3 regions of the Streptomyces sp. NPDC043853 genome follow, and region 3 is predicted to be linked to each of the others. Evidence: riboswitches for the same ligand, from Rfam matches in the RefSeq annotation. Region 3 holds a riboswitch; each other region holds the start of a gene.
The links. A riboswitch is a leader RNA that binds a small molecule or an ion and turns the genes downstream of it on or off. The one in region 3 is predicted to bind cobalamin.
Positions count from the first base shown of each region.

Region 1: another riboswitch for cobalamin. It lies ahead of AC067U_RS31085 (ribonucleoside-diphosphate reductase subunit alpha); the one in region 3 lies ahead of AC067U_RS32645 (cobalamin biosynthesis protein).
Region 2: another riboswitch for cobalamin. It lies ahead of AC067U_RS34390 (energy-coupling factor ABC transporter permease); the one in region 3 lies ahead of AC067U_RS32645 (cobalamin biosynthesis protein).

Region 1 is NZ_JBWKDJ010000015.1:149,887-155,580, reverse strand. Features, by position in the region: gene AC067U_RS31105 (carbon starvation CstA family protein) at 1-2,007, shown strand, start outside; gene AC067U_RS31100 (YbdD/YjiX family protein) at 2,004-2,213, shown strand; gene AC067U_RS31095 (Uma2 family endonuclease) at 2,274-2,858, opposite strand; gene AC067U_RS31090 (GNAT family N-acetyltransferase) at 2,937-3,452, shown strand; adenosylcobalamin-variant (AdoCbl-variant) riboswitch at 3,528-3,604, shown strand; gene AC067U_RS31085 (ribonucleoside-diphosphate reductase subunit alpha) at 3,772-5,694, shown strand, end outside.
Region 2 is NZ_JBWKDJ010000019.1:139,761-145,454, forward strand. Features, by position in the region: gene AC067U_RS34360 (tRNA-dependent cyclodipeptide synthase) at 1-667, opposite strand, end outside; gene AC067U_RS34365 (EF-hand domain-containing protein) at 948-1,160, shown strand; gene AC067U_RS34370 (PadR family transcriptional regulator) at 1,223-1,771, opposite strand; gene AC067U_RS34375 (energy-coupling factor ABC transporter ATP-binding protein) at 1,834-2,661, opposite strand; gene cbiQ (cobalt ECF transporter T component CbiQ) at 2,658-3,416, opposite strand; gene AC067U_RS34385 (energy-coupling factor ABC transporter substrate-binding protein) at 3,421-3,771, opposite strand; gene AC067U_RS34390 (energy-coupling factor ABC transporter permease) at 3,807-4,493, opposite strand; cobalamin riboswitch at 4,523-4,715, opposite strand; gene AC067U_RS34395 (DJ-1/PfpI family protein) at 4,825-5,394, shown strand; gene AC067U_RS34400 (AMIN-like domain-containing (lipo)protein) at 5,463-5,694, opposite strand, start outside.
Region 3 is NZ_JBWKDJ010000017.1:104,705-110,398, forward strand. Features, by position in the region: gene AC067U_RS32635 (putative cobaltochelatase) at 1-672, opposite strand, end outside; gene AC067U_RS32640 (cobyric acid synthase) at 827-2,410, opposite strand; gene AC067U_RS32645 (cobalamin biosynthesis protein) at 2,407-3,375, opposite strand; cobalamin riboswitch at 3,411-3,580, opposite strand; gene AC067U_RS32650 (hypothetical protein) at 3,733-3,954, opposite strand; gene AC067U_RS32655 (inorganic phosphate transporter) at 3,977-5,239, opposite strand; gene AC067U_RS32660 (alpha/beta hydrolase) at 5,560-5,694, shown strand, end outside.

The sequences.
Region 1 (5,694 bases), on a different contig from region 3:
TTCTACTCCAAGTTCATCGCGAACCGGGTGCTCAAGGTCGACCGCACCCGGGCCACCCCGGCCGAACGCCTTGACAACGGTGTCGACTTCCATCCGACCGACCGCCGGGTCCTCTTCGGCCACCACTTCGCCGCGGTGGCCGGCGCCGGCCCGCTGGTCGGCCCGGTGCTCGCCGCACAGATGGGCTACCTGCCCGGCACCATCTGGATCGCGGCCGGCGTGATCTTCGCCGGCGCCGTGCAGGACATGGTCACCCTGTTCTTCTCCACCCGGCGCGACGGCCGCTCGCTCGGCCAGATGGCCCGCGACGAGATCGGCCCGGTGGGCGGAGCCGCCGCCCTGGTCGCGGTGTTCGCCATCATGATCATCCTGCTCGCGGTGCTCGCGCTGGTCATCGTCAACGCCCTCGCACACTCACCGTGGGGCGTCTTCTCCATCGGCATGACCATCCCGATCGCCGTCTTCATGGGCTTCTACCTGCGCGTCCTGCGGCCGGGCCGGGTCACCGAGGTCTCCGTGATCGGCGTGGCGCTGCTGCTGCTCGCCATCGTCGCCGGCGGCTGGGTCGCGGAGTCCTCGCTGGCGGGCACCTTCACCCTGGAGAAGGAGACCCTGGTCATCTGGATGGTGGTGTACGGCTTCCTGGCCTCGGTGCTGCCGGTCTGGATGCTGCTCGCGCCCCGGGACTACCTCTCCACCTTCATGAAGATCGGCACCATCGCGCTGCTGGCGCTCGGCGTGGTGATCGCGATGCCCACGCTGAAGATGCCCTCGGTCACCGACTTCGCCGCGCGCGGCGACGGCCCGGTCTTCGCCGGGTCGATGTTCCCGTTCGTCTTCATCACCATCGCGTGCGGCGCGCTCTCGGGCTTCCACGCCCTGGTCTCCTCGGGCACCACCCCGAAGATGATCCAGAAGGAGACCCAGGTCCGGATGATCGGCTACGGCGCGATGCTGACCGAGTCCTTCGTCGCCGTCATGGCGATCATCGCGGCCTGCATCATCGAGCCCGGACTCTTCTTCGCCGTCAACTCCCCCGGCGGGGTCGTCGGCACCACGGTCGAGACCGCCTCCCAGGCGGTCACCAACTTCGGCTTCGCGATCTCGCCCGAGGCGCTCACCCAGGCCGCGAAGGACGTCGAAGAAGCCACCCTGCTGTCCCGCACCGGCGGCGCACCGACCTTCGCACTCGGAATGTCGGAGATCTTCTCCTCCGTGATCGGCGGCGCCGGGATGAAGGCGTTCTGGTACCACTTCGCCATCATGTTCGAGGCCCTCTTCATCCTGACCACACTGGACGCGGGCACCCGCGTAGGCCGGTTCATGCTCCAGGACACCCTCGGCAACGTCCACAAGTCCTTCAAGGACGTCAGCTGGAAGCCGGGCGTGTGGTTCGCGAGCGCGATCGTTGTCGGCGGCTGGGGCTACTTCCTGTGGGTGGGCATCAAGGACCCGCTGGGCGGCATCAATCAGCTGTTCCCGCTCTTCGGCATCGCCAACCAGCTGCTCGCCGCGGTCGCGCTGGCCGTCTGCACCACCCTGCTGGTCAAGTCCGGACGGCTCAAGTGGGCCTGGGTGACCGGCGTTCCGCTGGTGTGGGACGCGACCGTGACGCTGACCGCGAGCTACCAGAAGATCTTCTCGGACGATGTGAAGGTCGGCTTCTTCGCGCAGCGCGACAAGTACCAGGCGGGGATCGACGCGGACAAGGTGCTGCCGCCCGCGAAGTCGATGGACGACATGCACACGGTGGTCACCAACGCCACGGTCGACGGCGTCCTGTGCGCCCTCTTCGCGATCCTGATCATCATCGTCCTCGCGGACGCGGCCCGGACCTGCGTCAAGGCCGTCCGCCGGCCCGAAACGGCCGTCCTCTCCGAGGTCCCGTGGACCGAGTCGAAGATCGTCGCTCCGGCCGGGCTGCTCCCGACGGCCGAGGAGAAGGCCGAACTGGCGGCGGCCGGCCTGGACTCGGGCGGCGGCAAGGTCTCGGAGCCGGTGGCATGACCGCCCTGCGGGACCGGCTGGCGGACCGTATGGCCAAGGTCCGGTACTACGTACGGGAGTTCTCCGGTGAGGCGGCGTACGACCGCTACGTCGCCCACGCCCGCGGCCACGACCCGGACGCCGAGGTCATGACCCGCAGGGACTTCGAGCGGGCCCGGGTGGACGCCCGGGAGGCGGACCCGCGGGAAGGGTTCCGCTGCTGCTGAGCAATCCGCTCGCGCGAGGGGCCCCGCCGATCCGGCGGAGCCCCTCGCGCGTGTTGTGCGTCAGCGCACCCAGTCCTTGAGGATTTCGGTCTGCAGGGTGATGCCGACAGGGTCCGGCAGCGCGATGTCCGTGCCGTAGGGCACGATGTGGACACTCTCGTACCGGCGGCCGTTGGGCTGGCTGTAGACCGAGAGTTCGCACTTCGCCCGGTCGATCAGCAGGTAAACGGGAATGCCCGTCTCTGCGTACGCCCGGGGCTTCTCGACGTGGTCCCGCCGCTGCGTGTCGGAATCCCACGACGTCACTTCGACGGCCATGAGGATGGGGTCGGGCTCGACCCAGTCACCCTGCCCGACGAAGGCATCCGGATGCGCCAGCACCGCGTCGGGAATGGCCCGCCCGGTCCGGTAGTCCTGCGCCTTGATCCCCTGCCCCGGGTGCAGGAACAAGTCGGGCCGTGACTGCATGCAGATCTTGAGCAGCCACTGGATGATCCGCCCGTGATCGCCGTCCGGCATTGCCTTGCTCCTGATGACCCCGTCGATGAATTCCAGCCGCGTCCCCTCCCTCTCGCGGGCGGCTATGCGCGCTACGGCTTCGAAGTCGTCAGTCAGCATGTGGGGCCGGTCTGTCGTCACGGTCATGCCTCGCTCGCCCTTCTCGACGGTGCTGTCTTCGACGATAGCGGCGGGCACCGACAGCCGTCCTGCACACTCGACCGCATGGACATCGTGATCAGGGAGGCAAGGCCCGAGGAGTACGAGGCCCTCGGGGAGATCACCGCGCAGGCGTACGTGGGGGACGGGCTGCTCGACGCCAACCCCGACGGGTACTACCTCGGGGTGTTGCGGGACGTGGCGGCGCGGGCGGAGGACTCCGCCGTGCTGGTCGCCGTACGGGAGGACGGGACGCTGCTCGGCGGGGTCGCGTTCGCTCCGCCCGGGAGCCGCTACTGCGACATCGCCGGGCCGGACGAGGCCGAGTTCCGGATGCTGGCCGTGGCCGGGGAGGCCCGCGGACAAGGCGTCGGCGAGGCTCTCGTCCGTGCCTGTATCGACCGCGCCCGGGCCATCGACGGGGTGCGGGCCCTGGTGCTGTCCACACAGCCGGCCATGCGCGCCGCGCACCGGATCTACGCCCGCATGGGCTTCGTACGGACGCCCGAGCGGGACTGGTCACCGGTCCCGAGTGTGCCGCTGCTCACCTACTCGCTGGAGCTGTACGGAACCGATCAGTAGCCGGAGCGCCGACCAGGGGACACAACATGTGGGGGTGGCATCACAGGGCCGCCCCCACATGTATGCTCATCCTCGCTGTCGACGCAGGGGAATCCGGTGAGAATCCGGAACTGTCCCGCAACGGTATGAAAAGTCCGAGTACCTGCCGACGGTGCGCCCGGGTACGACCGTCCCGGGTGCCGATACGTCCGGGCCTCGCGGTTGGGCCGGTGGACGCCGTACGGTGCTGCGCTCGCTTCCCGCCCCGCCGCTCCCGTACGCGCGCTGCCTCGCGCCCGCCCGCAGGGATTCCGGAGCCGAGCGAGGGAGAGCTCCCCCCGTGACCATCGCGCCTGCCGCACCGCGCGCCGAGTCCGCCGACCCGTCCTCCGGGGACACCAAGGGCACCGAGGGACCGGGGGCCGCACTGCTGCGGACTCTCACCGAGCTGACCGCAGACCTTCCCGACACCGACCCCGGCCGGGTCGCCGCCGCCGCGCTGCGCGGCCGCAGCGCCGACGCGGACGAGGCCGAGCTGCGCGGGCTGGCCACCGAGGCCGCCGCGGGGCTGATCTCCGAGGACCCGGCGTACTCAAAGCTGGCGGCCCGGCTGCTGACCCTCACCATCGCCGAGGAGGCCGCCGGCCAGGGCGTGACCTCCTTCACCGAGTCGGTCGCCGTCGGCCACCGCGAGGGCCTCATCGCCGACCGGACCGCGGAGTTCGTCGCCGCCCACGCCGCCCGCCTCGACGCGATGGTCGGGCACGCCCTCGCCGACGGCGCCGACGACCGCTTCGGCTTCTTCGGCCTGCGCACCCTGCACAGCCGCTACCTGCTGCGCCACCCGATCACCCGCCAGGTCATCGAGACCCCGCAGCACTTCATGCTCCGCGTGGCCTGCGGCCTCGCCGAGGACGAGAGCGTCCGCGCGGTGGAGGAGGTCGCCTCCCTGTACGGGCTGATGAACCGGCTGGACTACCTGCCCTCCTCCCCCACCCTCTTCAACTCCGGCACCCGGCACCCGCAGATGTCCTCCTGCTACCTGCTGGACTCCCCGCTGGACGAGCTGGACTCCATCTACGACCGCTACCACCAGGTGGCCCGGCTGTCGAAGCACGCCGGCGGCATCGGCCTGTCGTACTCCCGGATCCGCGCCCGCGGTTCGCTGATCCGCGGCACCAACGGCCACTCCAACGGCATCGTGCCGTTCCTGAAGACCCTGGACGCCTCGGTCGCCGCGGTGAACCAGGGCGGCCGCCGCAAGGGCGCCGCCGCCGTCTACCTGGAGACCTGGCACGCCGACATCGAGGAGTTCCTGGAGCTCCGCGACAACACCGGCGAGGACGCCCGCCGCACCCACAACCTGAACCTGGCGCACTGGATCCCGGACGAGTTCATGCGCCGGGTCAACGCGGACGCCGACTGGTCGCTGTTCTCCCCCGCCGACGTGCCCGAGCTGGTCGACCTCCACGGCGCCGACTTCGACGCCGCCTACGTCAAGGCCGAGCAGGCGGGCCTGGCCAGGAAGACGATGCCCGCCCGCGAGCTGTACGGCCGCATGATGCGCACCCTCGCGCAGACCGGCCAGGGCTGGATGACCTTCAAGGACACCTCCAACCGGACCGCCAACCAGACCGCGCTGCCCGGCACCGTCGTCCACTCCTCGAACCTGTGCACCGAGATCATCGAGGTCACCAACGACGGCGAGACCGCCGTCTGCAACCTCGGCTCGGTCAACCTCGGCGCGTTCGTCGCCGACGGGGAGATGGACTGGGAGCGCCTGGACGAGACCGTCCGCACGGCCGTCACCTTCCTCGACCGCGTCGTGGACATCAACTTCTACCCGACCGAGCAGGCCGGCCGTTCCAACGCCCGGTGGCGTCCGGTGGGCTTGGGCGCGATGGGCCTCCAGGACGTCTTCTTCAAGCTGCGCCTGCCCTTCGACTCCGCGGAGGCCAAGGCGCTCTCCACGAAGATCGCCGAGCGGATCATGCTGGCCGCGTACGAGGCCTCCACCGACCTCGCCGAGCGCAACGGCCCGCTGCCCGCCTGGGCGGAGACCCGTACCGCCCGTGGCGTCCTGCACCCCGACCACTACGACGTCACGCTCGCCTGGCCGGAGCGCTGGGCCGCCCTGCGCGCCCGCATGGCCACCACCGGTCTGCGCAACTCCCTCCTCCTGGCGATCGCCCCGACCGCGACGATCGCCTCGATCGCCGGCGTCTACGAGTGCATCGAGCCGCAGGTCTCCAACCTGTTCAAG
Region 2 (5,694 bases), on a different contig from region 3:
ACGCCTGGTTGCGGGTGGCGCGCAGGCCTCCGCCGCGGGCGAACAGCACCTCGGTCATCGGCATCGGCACGTGGTACGCCGCGACCGACGACGGCACGTCGAGAATTCCGGGCGTATCGATGAAGAAGGGGAGTTCCGCCGCCAGGTAGTCGAAACACACCCGGAGCTGCTCATCGGTGATCGATTCGCCGTCCGGAAGCTTGGACCCGACGAAGTGCAGGGCCATCTCCTCGCAGCCCTTGCGGAATTCGTCATCGGTCTCCAGGAAATGCAGCACGCGCCGGTGCAGCAGCTGGTAAACGGGATTGCCCTGGAATTCGGACAGGGCCCGCACCCGGACCTCGGGTCTCTCTGATCCCGACTCCCCGACACCTTTGAGGATCCTCCGCCGGACCGCCTTGATCTCCTTCGCGGCGCGCTTGGCCGCATGCTCCGGCGTGTACCCGAAGGCGGCGAACATGCGGTCCACGTGGAGGTCCGCGTAGACGAAGTCCACCTGCGCGAAGCGGGTCACGGCCCACCTGGCGAGGCCGGCTATGCGCTCGGCGCTGAAGTAGCCGTTGCCGGGACTCACGCCGATGAGCACATGGTCGCCGTCTTCCCAGATATGGCGGCAGGTGCGCGTGAAGGGCAGAACTTCGAATGATGCGTCAACTGTGATCGTCACTTTTTGATCGCCCTTGTTTGCCGCTTGTCCCTGGGAGCCCCGCGCTCCTGGTGTGGCGGCAATGGCGGTACGTTATTCCGCGGCCCCGGAGCGTGACAAGAGGAATGGGGACCTGTTCGCTGGAATTATTCGTTCCGCCGCTGGCCGGGCCCCTGTGTTCCGCGTTACGGAAGGGTAATTGAATGAATTCCGACCGTCCGACCGGGACCCCGACTGCGCCGGGGCCGGGGGTGCCGCTACCCTGAGCCGGTCAACCAGCACCAAGAAGGGGTGGATCCCAGTGGCGGACATCGAGAGCGCCAAGGCGACGTTCGGACGCTTCGACAAGGACGGCGACGGGTTCGTCACCGCCGACGAGTACCGCGAGGCCATGGCGGCCATGGGCGACTTCGCCGTGACCGGCCCGGTGGCCGAGGCCGTCATCAAGTCCAAGGACCTCGACGGCGACAAGCTGCTGTCCTTCGACGAGTTCTGGGCCTCCCTGAACAAGTAAGCGGCTCCACGCCCCTTCCGCCGGCCCCGGTTTCGCCCCCCAGTGGGCGCACCGGGGCCGGTTCAGTCCCGGCCGCCCTCCATGGCCTCGACCTCGGCGAGCGCCTCCTCCAGCCAGCGCAGCCAGAAGCCCTCCAAGGCGGTCCCGCCGTGCAGCACGAGCCGGCGCAGCCGGTCCTCGGGGGCGTCCCGGCCGGGCGGGAAGTCGCGCTCCTCGATGGCCTCGTACACGGCCAGCTGCTGCCGGTGCAGCTCCAGATGGCGCCGCAGCTCCGCGAGCAGGCCCTGGGTGCCCACCATGGCGGCCGCCCGGATCCGCAGCAGCAGCGGATCCCGGATCGCCTTGGGGTCCTGGCTCTCCCCGACCCACCGGAGGAGCTCCGCCCGCCCGGCGGGCAGCACCTCGAACTCCTTCTTCTGCCCCCGGGAGGGCTGTGCGGTCGGCAGTGCCCGGATCAGCCCGCCCTCCTCCAGCTTCCCGAGCTCCCGGTAGATCTGCTGGTGCGTCGCCGACCAGAAGTACCCGATGGACCGGTCGAACCGCCGGGTCAGCTCCAGCCCTGACGAGGGCTTCTCCAGCAGGGCGGTCAGGATGGCGTGCGGCAGCGACATGCGGCCATCGTAGGGACTGGTCCTCGGGGTGGAGCAGGGCCGCCGGTCAGGATGCCCGCCGGTCAGGCCGGCGCGGAGAGCTCCTCCGGGGTGCGCGGCCCGGGAGAGCCGTGGGGGAGGAGGCCGTGGGCGCGCAGGAACGAGGTCACCGCCGGGGACCACGCCTGCCGCAGCCCCGCCGCGGCCAGCAGCTCGGGATCCGCCAGCAGCTCACCCGCCGGCCCGGTCCGGATCCCGCCGCGGGTCAGCACCGCCGCGTCATCGGCCCAGCGCACCGCCAGGTCCACGTCATGCGTGGCCATCACCACCGTCGTGGACTCCAGCCCCGCCAGCACCTCCAGCAACCGCTCCTGCCCGTCCGGGTCCAGCCCGGCCGTCGGCTCGTCCAGGATCAGCACCCGGGGCCGCATCGCCACCGCCCCGGCGATCGCCGCCCGCTTCCGCTGCCCGTAGGACAGCAGGTGCGTGGGCCGGTCGCGCAGCGCCGTGATGTCCAGGGCCTCCAGCGCGGCGTCCACCCGGGCGCGCACCTCCGGGTCGGGCAGCCCCAGGTTCAGCGGCCCGAAGGACACGTCCTGCTCCACCGAGGCGGCGAACAGCTGGTCGTCCGGGTCCTGCACCACCAGCTGGACCGAGGACCGCAGCCGGGTCAGGCCCGCCCGGTCGTGGGAGACCGGCGAGCCGTCCAGCAGCAGCCGGCCGGCGGCGGGCCGCAGCCCCCCGCTCAGCAGCCGCATCAGGGTGGTCTTGCCGCTGCCGTTGCGGCCCAGCAGGGCCAGCGAACGGCCCTCGGCGATGCCGAAGTCCACCCCCGACAGCACGGCCGGCCCGTCCTCGTACGCGTACTCCGCGCCCGCCAGTTCCACCACTGCTCCGCCGTACGGCTTCACGCCCACACTCCCAGCAGTCCTCTCAGCACGAACGTCGCGGCGATCACCGCGCACAACAGCCCCCCGGACGCGGCCAGGAACCGCCACGACACCGACGCCCGGGGCACCAGCACCCGCAGGGTGCCGTCGTAGCCCCGGCCCGCCAGCCCCGCCTGGAGCCGCCCCGCCCGGTCGAAGGCCCGGACGAAGGCGGTGGAGGCCAGCCCGGCCACCGAACGCCACGCCGCCGCCCGGCTGTTGTTCCCCAGCCGGGCCGCCTGTGCCGTACGCACCTGCGCCAGTGAGTCCAGCAGCAGGAATCCGATCCGGTACATCACCAGGGCCACGTCGACCACCGGCGCCGGCACCCCGGCCCGCACCAGCCGGGGCAGCACGTCCGAGACCGGGGTGGTGAACGCGAACAGCAACACCCCGAGCGAGGCCGCCGACGTACGGAGCAGCAGGTCGGCCGCGTGCCGCGGCCCGTCCGGGGCCAGCGCGACCCAGCCGTCCGGGCCGCCCACGGCGAACAGCAGCGGCACCGCCCCGGTGAAGCAGAAACCGAGCGGGATCCGGAAAGCCCGCCACAGCCGCCGCCCGGGCACCCCGGCCGGGCCGAGCAGCACGGTCAGCGTGGCCGCGGCCACCAGCGGTCCGCCCGGCCAGGGCGGCAGGCTCACCGCCGTCACCGTCAGGCCGAGGCCCAGCAGGGCCTTCTCCAGCGGGTGGCGGCCGCGCCAGCGGCTGCTGTGCGCGGCCGCGTCGATGGGCAGCACGGACTCAGGACCCCGCGGAGGGACCGGCCGGGTCCCCGGCCACGGCCGCGCCGGACGCCGCCGCGCCCTGCCGGCGCCCGCGCCGCAGCCCGAAGTAATACGCGAGCACCCCCGCGCCGATCGCCGCCTGCAGGGCGAACAGCGCGGACTCCACCTCCGCGGACGGGGGTTCGTACAGCGGGGAGAACCACGGCTCGTAGTCCGGCTTCAGCTCGGTGATCGCCGCCTCGGCCTGCGCGTCCGCGCCGGTGAACGGCTCCTCCTTGCCCTCCCCGAGCCCCAGCACGAGCGGCAGTACGGCCAGTGCCGCCACCAGGAGCAGCAGCAGGAGGTTGACCCTGGTGTTCTTCGACATGCCCTTCGACATGCCCTTCGGCGTGCTGTTCGCCATCAGACCGCGGCCTCCTGCTTCTTGGTGAGCTCGGCGATGCCCAGCCGGACCAGGTCCGACCTGCTGGACTGCATCAGCAGCCGCATCACCAGCACGGTGAGCAGCCCCTCGCTGACGGCGAGGGGGATCTGGGTGACGGCGAAGATCCCGCCGAACTTGGCGAGTGAGCCGAGGAAGCCGCTGCCCGGGTCGGGGAAGGCCAGCGCCAGCTGGACCGAGGTCACGCAGTAGGTCACCAGGTCGGCGAAGAAGGCGCCGAAGAAGACCGAGACCATCAGCGGCGCCCCGGATTTCCCCAGCAGCCGGTAGGCGGCGTAGCCCGCCCAGGGGCCGGCGATCGCCATCGAGAAGACGTTGGCGCCGAGGGTGGTCAGTCCGCCGTGGGCCAGCAGCAGGGCCTGGAACAGCAGGGTGATCGTGCCGAGCACGGCCATGATCGGGGGCCGGAACAGGATCGCCCCCAGCCCCGTCCCGGTCGGGTGCGAACAACTGCCCGTCACCGAGGGGATCTTCAGGGCCGACAGGACGAACGTGAACGCACCGGACGCGCCGAGGAGCAGCGTGCTCTCCGGGTTCTCCTTGACCTCACGGGTCAGCGCGCGCACGCCGTGGACGACGAACGGAGCGGACGCGACGCCCCAGGCGACCGCGTGCAACGGGGGTAGGAACCCCTCGGCAATATGCATGGGTTGGGAGACCTCTCCAGCACCTCGTGGATGGACAACGCGCCCTGGCCGGTCTCCTGGCTCACGGGTGCTGATGCCCTGGCTCCGCCTTCCCGGGCCGTGCGGTCTCCCGCGTCGGCCCAGTGGCCTCCGTGAGGATGGAGCCGGACTTCCCGATCACAGTGGCGAGGGCCGCACCGGTTTTCCACCGGTTTCCCGTACACCAAGGCCAGATGACCCTAGTCGTCCGGCCTCGGGTGCCACAACCCGCCCCCTCCCGGCCGGTTTGGGCGGCCGACGCGCGGGCAGGGTCGCCGGGGTCCACATGTGCCCCACATCACAGGAGCAGCCCATGGCAGTGAAGGTCCTCATCGTCACCGGTGACGCGGCGGAGTCGCTGGAAGTCCTCTATCCGTACCAGCGGCTCCTCGAAGAGGGGTACGAGGTCCACATCGCGGCCCCGGCGGTGAAGAAACTCCGCTTCGTGGTGCACGACTTCGAGGACGGCTTCGACACCTACACCGAGAAGCCGGGCTACACCTGGCCGGCCGACGTGGCGTTCGCGGACGTCGACCCGGGGCAGTACGCCGCGCTGGTGATCCCCGGCGGGCGGGCGCCCGAGTACCTGCGCAACGACCCCGAGGTGAAGCGGATCATCGCCGCCTTCACCGGGGCCGACAAGCCGGTCGCGCAGATCTGCCACGGCCCGCTGATGACCGCGGCCGCCGGGAGCCTGGACGGGCGCAAGGTCACCGCGTACCCGGCGCTGGAGCTCGACATGCGGGGCGCCGGCGGGACCTTCGAGAACTCGGAGGCGGTGGTGGACGGCACCCTGGTGTCGGCCCGGGTCTGGCCCGACCACCCGGCCTGGATGCGCGCGTTCCTGACGGTCCTGCGTTCCAAGGCGCCGGTCGGCGGCTGACGGGCGACCGGCCGGGCCCCGGGGCGTGCGACGACCCCGGGGCCCGGCGGGTACTGCTCAGGTGCCGCTCAGCAGACGTTGGCGTGCTTGACGTCCAGCACGAACCGCTCCGGGCTGTGCAGCTTGAACGTCTTGTAGACGGGATAGGTGTGGAAGGCGGCGCCGAAGGTCACGTACCCCTCGTAGTCGCCGGTCATGGCGATTCCCTTGAGCTTCGGCAGCCAGATCCGCTGCAGCTTGGGACCTTGGTAGACGGACTTCCCGGCATCGTTGTGGGCGGCGGCCGGGTTGAGCCGGATC
Region 3 (5,694 bases):
CGGGTCGTCCTCGTAGGCGAGCCGGCGCCGGACCACCTCGACCCGCTGCTCCGGCTCCCGGGAGGCCGCGACCTCCACGGTCAGGCCGAACCGGTCGAGCAGCTGCGGACGCAGCTCGCCCTCCTCCGGGTTCATGGTGCCCACCAGGAGGAACCGGGCTGCGTGCCGGACCGAGACGCCTTCACGCTCCACGTAGGAGGCGCCCATCGCGGCGGCGTCCAGCAGGAGGTCGATCAGGTGGTCGTGGAGCAGGTTGACCTCGTCCACGTAGAGGATCCCGCGGTGCGCGTCGGCCAGCAGGCCGGGCTCGAAGGCCTTCACGCCCTCCGCGAGGGCGCGCTCGATGTCGAGCGCGCCGACGAGGCGGTCCTCGGAGGCGCCGACGGGCAGCTCCACCATCCGGGCGGGGCGCGCGGTGCCCTCGGCCGCGTCGTGCGGGCCGTCCGGGCAGGCAGGGTCGGGCGCGCCCGGCGCGCACGAGAACCGGCACCCGGGGACGACCTCGACCTCCGGCAGCAGCGCGGACAGGGCGCGTACGGCCGTGGACTTGGCGGTGCCCTTCTCGCCGCGCACGAGCACGCCGCCGACCGCGGGGCTGACGGCGTTCAGCAGCAGCGCCAGGCGGAGGTCCGCCTGGCCGACCACCGCGGTGAACGGGTAGGGCGTACTCACGTGTTGCTCACTCCTTCGTACGGCAAGGTGGCTGCATTTATGGCGGGCTCGGTGGGGGTCCGCTGCGCGGGGCCTTCCCCCACCCCGCCCTCCCCCTCGCTGCGCTGGGGGGAGGGCGGGGTGGGGGAACAGCCCTGCAGGGCAGACGGCCCGCTCACGGCGCGCCCGGCGGAATGAACGGCAGGCCCGACGGGGCGCCGGACTCGATCAGCCGCAGCAGGGCGTCCGTGTCCGCGTGCTGCTCGATCAGGTCGCCCAGCAGGTCGAGCTGTTCCTCGCGCAGTGCGGCGAAGGACGTGTCCGGGGCCGGGACGAAGCGCCGGCCCGCCGCGGCCGCGACCTGCCGCAGGAAGGCCCGCCGGAAGCCGTCGGACTCCAGCGAGCCGTGCCAGTGGGTGCCCCACACCGAGCCGACCCGGCAGCCGTCCAGGAACGGCTCCCCGCCCAGCACCTCGGCCACGCCGTGGTGGATCTCGTACCCGTCGACGGTCTCGCCGAGCGCCGTGCCCGTGGGCCGGGCCAGGGTCTTCTCCCGGGCGAAGCGGACCCGTACCGGCAGCAGCCCGAGGCCCTCCACCACGCCCGCCCGCGACTCGACCTCGTCCTCGATCCGCTCGCCGAGGGCCTGGAAGCCGCCGCAGATGCCCAGCACCGGCCGCCCCTCGGCGGCCCGCCGGGCGAGAGCGTCCGCCAGGCCGCGCGCCCGCAGCCACTCCAGCGCCTTCACCGTGCCGCGGGTGCCCGGTACGACGACCAGGTCGGCGTCGGCCAGCTCCTCGGGCCGGTCCACGAACCGCACCACCACGCCCGGCTCCGCCGCGAGCGCGTCCACGTCCGTGAAGTTGGACATCAGCGGCACCGCGCACACCGCGACCCGCAGCACGTCCTCGCCCACCGGAGGGGCGACCACCGACTCGCGCACCGCGCCGCGCAGCGACACCCGCAGGCCGTCCTCCTCGTCGATGCCCAGGCCGTGCTGGAAGGGCAGCACCCCGTACGTGGCGCGCCCGGTCATCGACCGGAGCATCTCCAGGCCGGGCTCCAGCAGGGAGACGTCGCCGCGGAACTTGTTCACCAGGTAGCCGACGACCAGCGACTGGTCCCGCTCCGACAGCAGGGCCGTGGTGCCGAAGAAGGACGCGAAGACCCCGCCCCGGTCGATGTCCCCGACCACCACCACGGGGAAGTCCGCGGCCCGCGCGATCCCCATGTTCACGATGTCCGTCCGGCGCAGGTTGATCTCGGCCGGGCTGCCCGCCCCCTCGCAGATCACGGCGTCATACGTGCCCCGCAACTGCTCCAGGCAGTCCGTGACCACACCGAGCAACTGCTCCCGTCCGCCGTGCAGTGCCTTCCCGGGGGACACTGCGCCTGATGGCGGCTGCGCCGCGGGCCCGGACCCCCCGAAGAACCCACGGGCGCTCATCTCGCCCACCGGCTTGCCCAGCAGCACCACCTGGCTGCTGCGGTCGCTGCCGGGCTTGAGCAGCACCGGGTTCATCAGCGCGGTCGGTTCCACCCGGGCCGCCTGGGCCTGCATGGCCTGAGCCCGGCCGATCTCCGCGCCCTCCCGGGTCACGAAGGAGTTCAGCGACATGTTCTGCGCTTTGAAGGGCGCCACCTTCACGCCCTGCCGCGCCAGCCACCGGCAGATGCCGGCGGTGACCACGCTCTTGCCCGCGTCGGAGGTGGTGCCCGCGACGAGCAGCCCCCCGCCCCGCTTGCCCGTCCCGCTCACCCGCGCCCCTTCCGTACCGCTCGTACCGCCCGTGCCGCCAGCAGCCGGCCCGCCACGCAAGCGCCCAGCGCCAGCCAGGTCACCTGCCGGGAGAGCCGGACCGCCCGTTCGATGTCCGCGACCTCCACCGGCCGCCCCTCCGCGCCGTTGAGCACCGCCCGGTGCTCCACCCGCCCGCCGTAGGCGAGGGTGCCGCCCAGCCGCACCCCGAGCGCCCCCGCGAAGGCGGCCTCGACCGGGCCGGCGTTGGGGCTGGGGTGGGCCGCGGCATCGGTACGCCAGGCCCTGACCGCCCCCCGACGGTCAGGGCCGGCGAGTACGGCGGCCAGTGCGGTCAGCCGGGCCCCCGGCCAGCCCGCGAGGTCGTCCAGCCGGGCCGAGGCCCAGCCGTAGTTGAGGTGGCGGGGGGACTTGTGGCCCACCATCGCGTCGAGGGTGTTCACGGCGCGGAACGCGACCAGTCCCGGGACCCCGGCCGCGGCCCCCCACACCAGCGCGCCGACCACGGCGTCGGAGGTGTTCTCGGCGACCGACTCCACCACGGCGCGCGCGATCTGCTGCTCGTCCAGGGAGTGCGGGTCCCGCCCGCACAGGTGGGGGAGCCGCTCGCGGGCCACCTCGGTGTCACCGGCGGCCAGGGCACCGCCGATCGCCCGGGCCTCCCGGCCCAGCGAGGTGCCGCCGACGACGGCCCAGGTGGCGGCGGCGGTCAGGGCGATCCGGAGGGCTGCGGGGCGGGAGCGCACGGCGCGGGCGGCGACCGCGCCCAGCGCCGCTGCGCCGCCGGCGCACACCGCGGCGTGCACCACGCCCCGGGTGCGCCGGTCGCGCCAGAGGGCGCGCTCCACGGCGGCGGCGGCTCGTCCGAAGGCTGCGACGGGGTGCCCGCGGCGCGGATCACCGAGGATCCGGTCGCCGATCAGGCCCGCCGTCACGCCGTACGCGAAAACGCGATCGGCACGCATGGGGCAGGTATGTCCTCACTCAGGGTCCGCGCCCTGGTTCGACGTGTCCGGTGGCGAGAGTTCCTGGCTCCCGCGAGGCACGGGGCCCGGTACGAAGGACCGGCCGTGCTCCGCGGTGACAGTGGCGGGACCGCGCCGGATTCGCACCGGACTTCCTCTGCTGCCGCCGTGATGGCTCCGGCAGTCCACCACGCACCGCGATCGCCCGTCAACTTGCCGTTGACCTGCGGCGGAAGTGGGGTGCGGACGGGGCAGGGCATGCGAAAGCTCCCCCCGGGACAACCGGGAGGAGCCTTCGGACGCGGTGGGTGCCGCGGTGCGTGCCGCGGGGCGTGCCGCGACGGGTGCCGCCTCGGGTCAGACGACGATCAGGTAGATCCCGTAGGCCACGGCCGCGGCGCAGAGCGCGAAGGCGGCGTAGGCGCCGGTCCGGGCCAGGGCGGCGGTGCCGCCCTGCTCGGTGGCGGCCTCGTGCTTGGAGAGACCCACCAGGCCCAGGGTGAACAGGGCGACCAGGAGGACGGTGGCGGAGAGGCTGACTCCGAAGACGGAGCCCAGGGCTGCCCAGTCGATCTTCATGCTGCGAAACCTTCTCTGCTGGTCAGACCGCGGCGGCCGGAGCCGTCGGGGTCTCGCCGGACGCGTGGGCGTTCGGGGCGGGGATGGTGGCCTTCAGGTCCTCGTCGGTGACCGCGGCGGTGGTGCCCGCCGGCGGCACGGCGACGGCCGCGATCGCGGTGGTGACCACGCCCGGCTCCTCGCCGTCGACCTCGTTGACGTTGTGGTGGTCGACGACCTGACGGCGGGAGATCAGCCAGATGGCGAGGCAGGAGCCCACCAGGAAGACCGTGACGGCGGCGACGCCGATGTCACCGATGCGCATGACGTACTCGGCGCCCGCGCCGACGGCGGCGGCGGCCGGCAGGGTCAGGCCCCACGCGACGAACATGCGGGTCGCGGTGGACCAGCGGACCACGCCGCCCTTGCGGCCGAGGCCGGCACCCATGACCGCGCCGGAGCACGAGTGGGTGGTGGAGAGGGAGAAGCCCAGGGTGGAGGAGGCGAGGATGACGGACGCGGCCGAGGTCTGGGCGGCGAAGCCCTGCTGCGGCTGCAGGTCGGTCAGGCCCTTGCCCATGGTCCGGATGATCCGCCAGCCGCCCAGGTAGGTGCCGAGCGCGATGGCCATACCGGCGGAGACGATGACCCAGACCGGCGGGTTGGAGCCGGGCGCGAGCGCGCCGCCGGCGACCAGGGCCAGGGTGATGATGCCCATCGTCTTCTGCGCGTCGTTGGTGCCGTGCGCCAGGGAGACCAGGCCGGCGGAGGCGATCTGGCCGGCCTTGTAGCCCTTGGCCGAGGTCTTCTCGCCGACGTTGTTGCCGAGCTTGTACGTGAGGCGCGCGGCCAGCATCGCGGCGACGCCGGCGACGATCGGCGCGGCGACCGCGGGGATGAGGACCTTGGTCACGACCACGTCGCCGTTGACCGCGCCGATGCCGGCAGAAGCGACCGCGGCACCGATCAGGCCGCCCATCAGGGCGTGCGAGGAGCTGGAGGGCAGGCCGACCAGCCAGGTCAGCAGGTTCCAGAGGATGGCGCCGACGAGCGCCGCGAAGATCACCTCTGGCTGGATGCCCTCTTCGTTGACGAGACCCTTGGAGATCGTCTTGGCGACCTCCACGGACATGAACGCGCCGACGAGGTTGAGCACGGCGGACATGGCCACCGCCGTCTTGGGCTTGAGGGCGCCGGTCGAGATGGTGGTAGCCATCGCGTTGGCGGTGTCGTGGAAACCGTTCGTGAAGTCGAACACGAGAGCGGTGATGATCACGATCCCGAGGAGAAGCGTTATGTGCTCCATTTACCCAGGCTTCTGTTTGGCGTCAGTGGCTCGGCGAACGTAAGCAACCTAGGTGAACGAAAAGTGAACTGACTCGGGCCTTGCGGTGTACCCGCGCGGTTCGACTTAGGGACGCTCGTCCTGATACTGCCGCCAATGCACCGATTCGCGCACGTCATCGAGGGGTGAACGGAACCTTACGCATGCGACTTCAGGCATTCCGGACGCCCGCCCGGCCCCGCCGAAGAGACGTACATCACTCCAGGCCGGACGCTTCCGGAGGCACCTCCTCCGTGTGTCCTCCGCTGGCCGGGCCCCAGCCCGCCGCCGAAACTGGAACGGTGCGCACAGCGACAGCGACGGCAGCGGCCGTCACCACCACCCTCCTGGGCGCCGGAGCGGCCGCCGTCGTGGCCGGGCGGTACGCCGCCGACGCCGCGCTGCGGCCCGAACCGGGGCGCCCGCTCCCCGGCGGC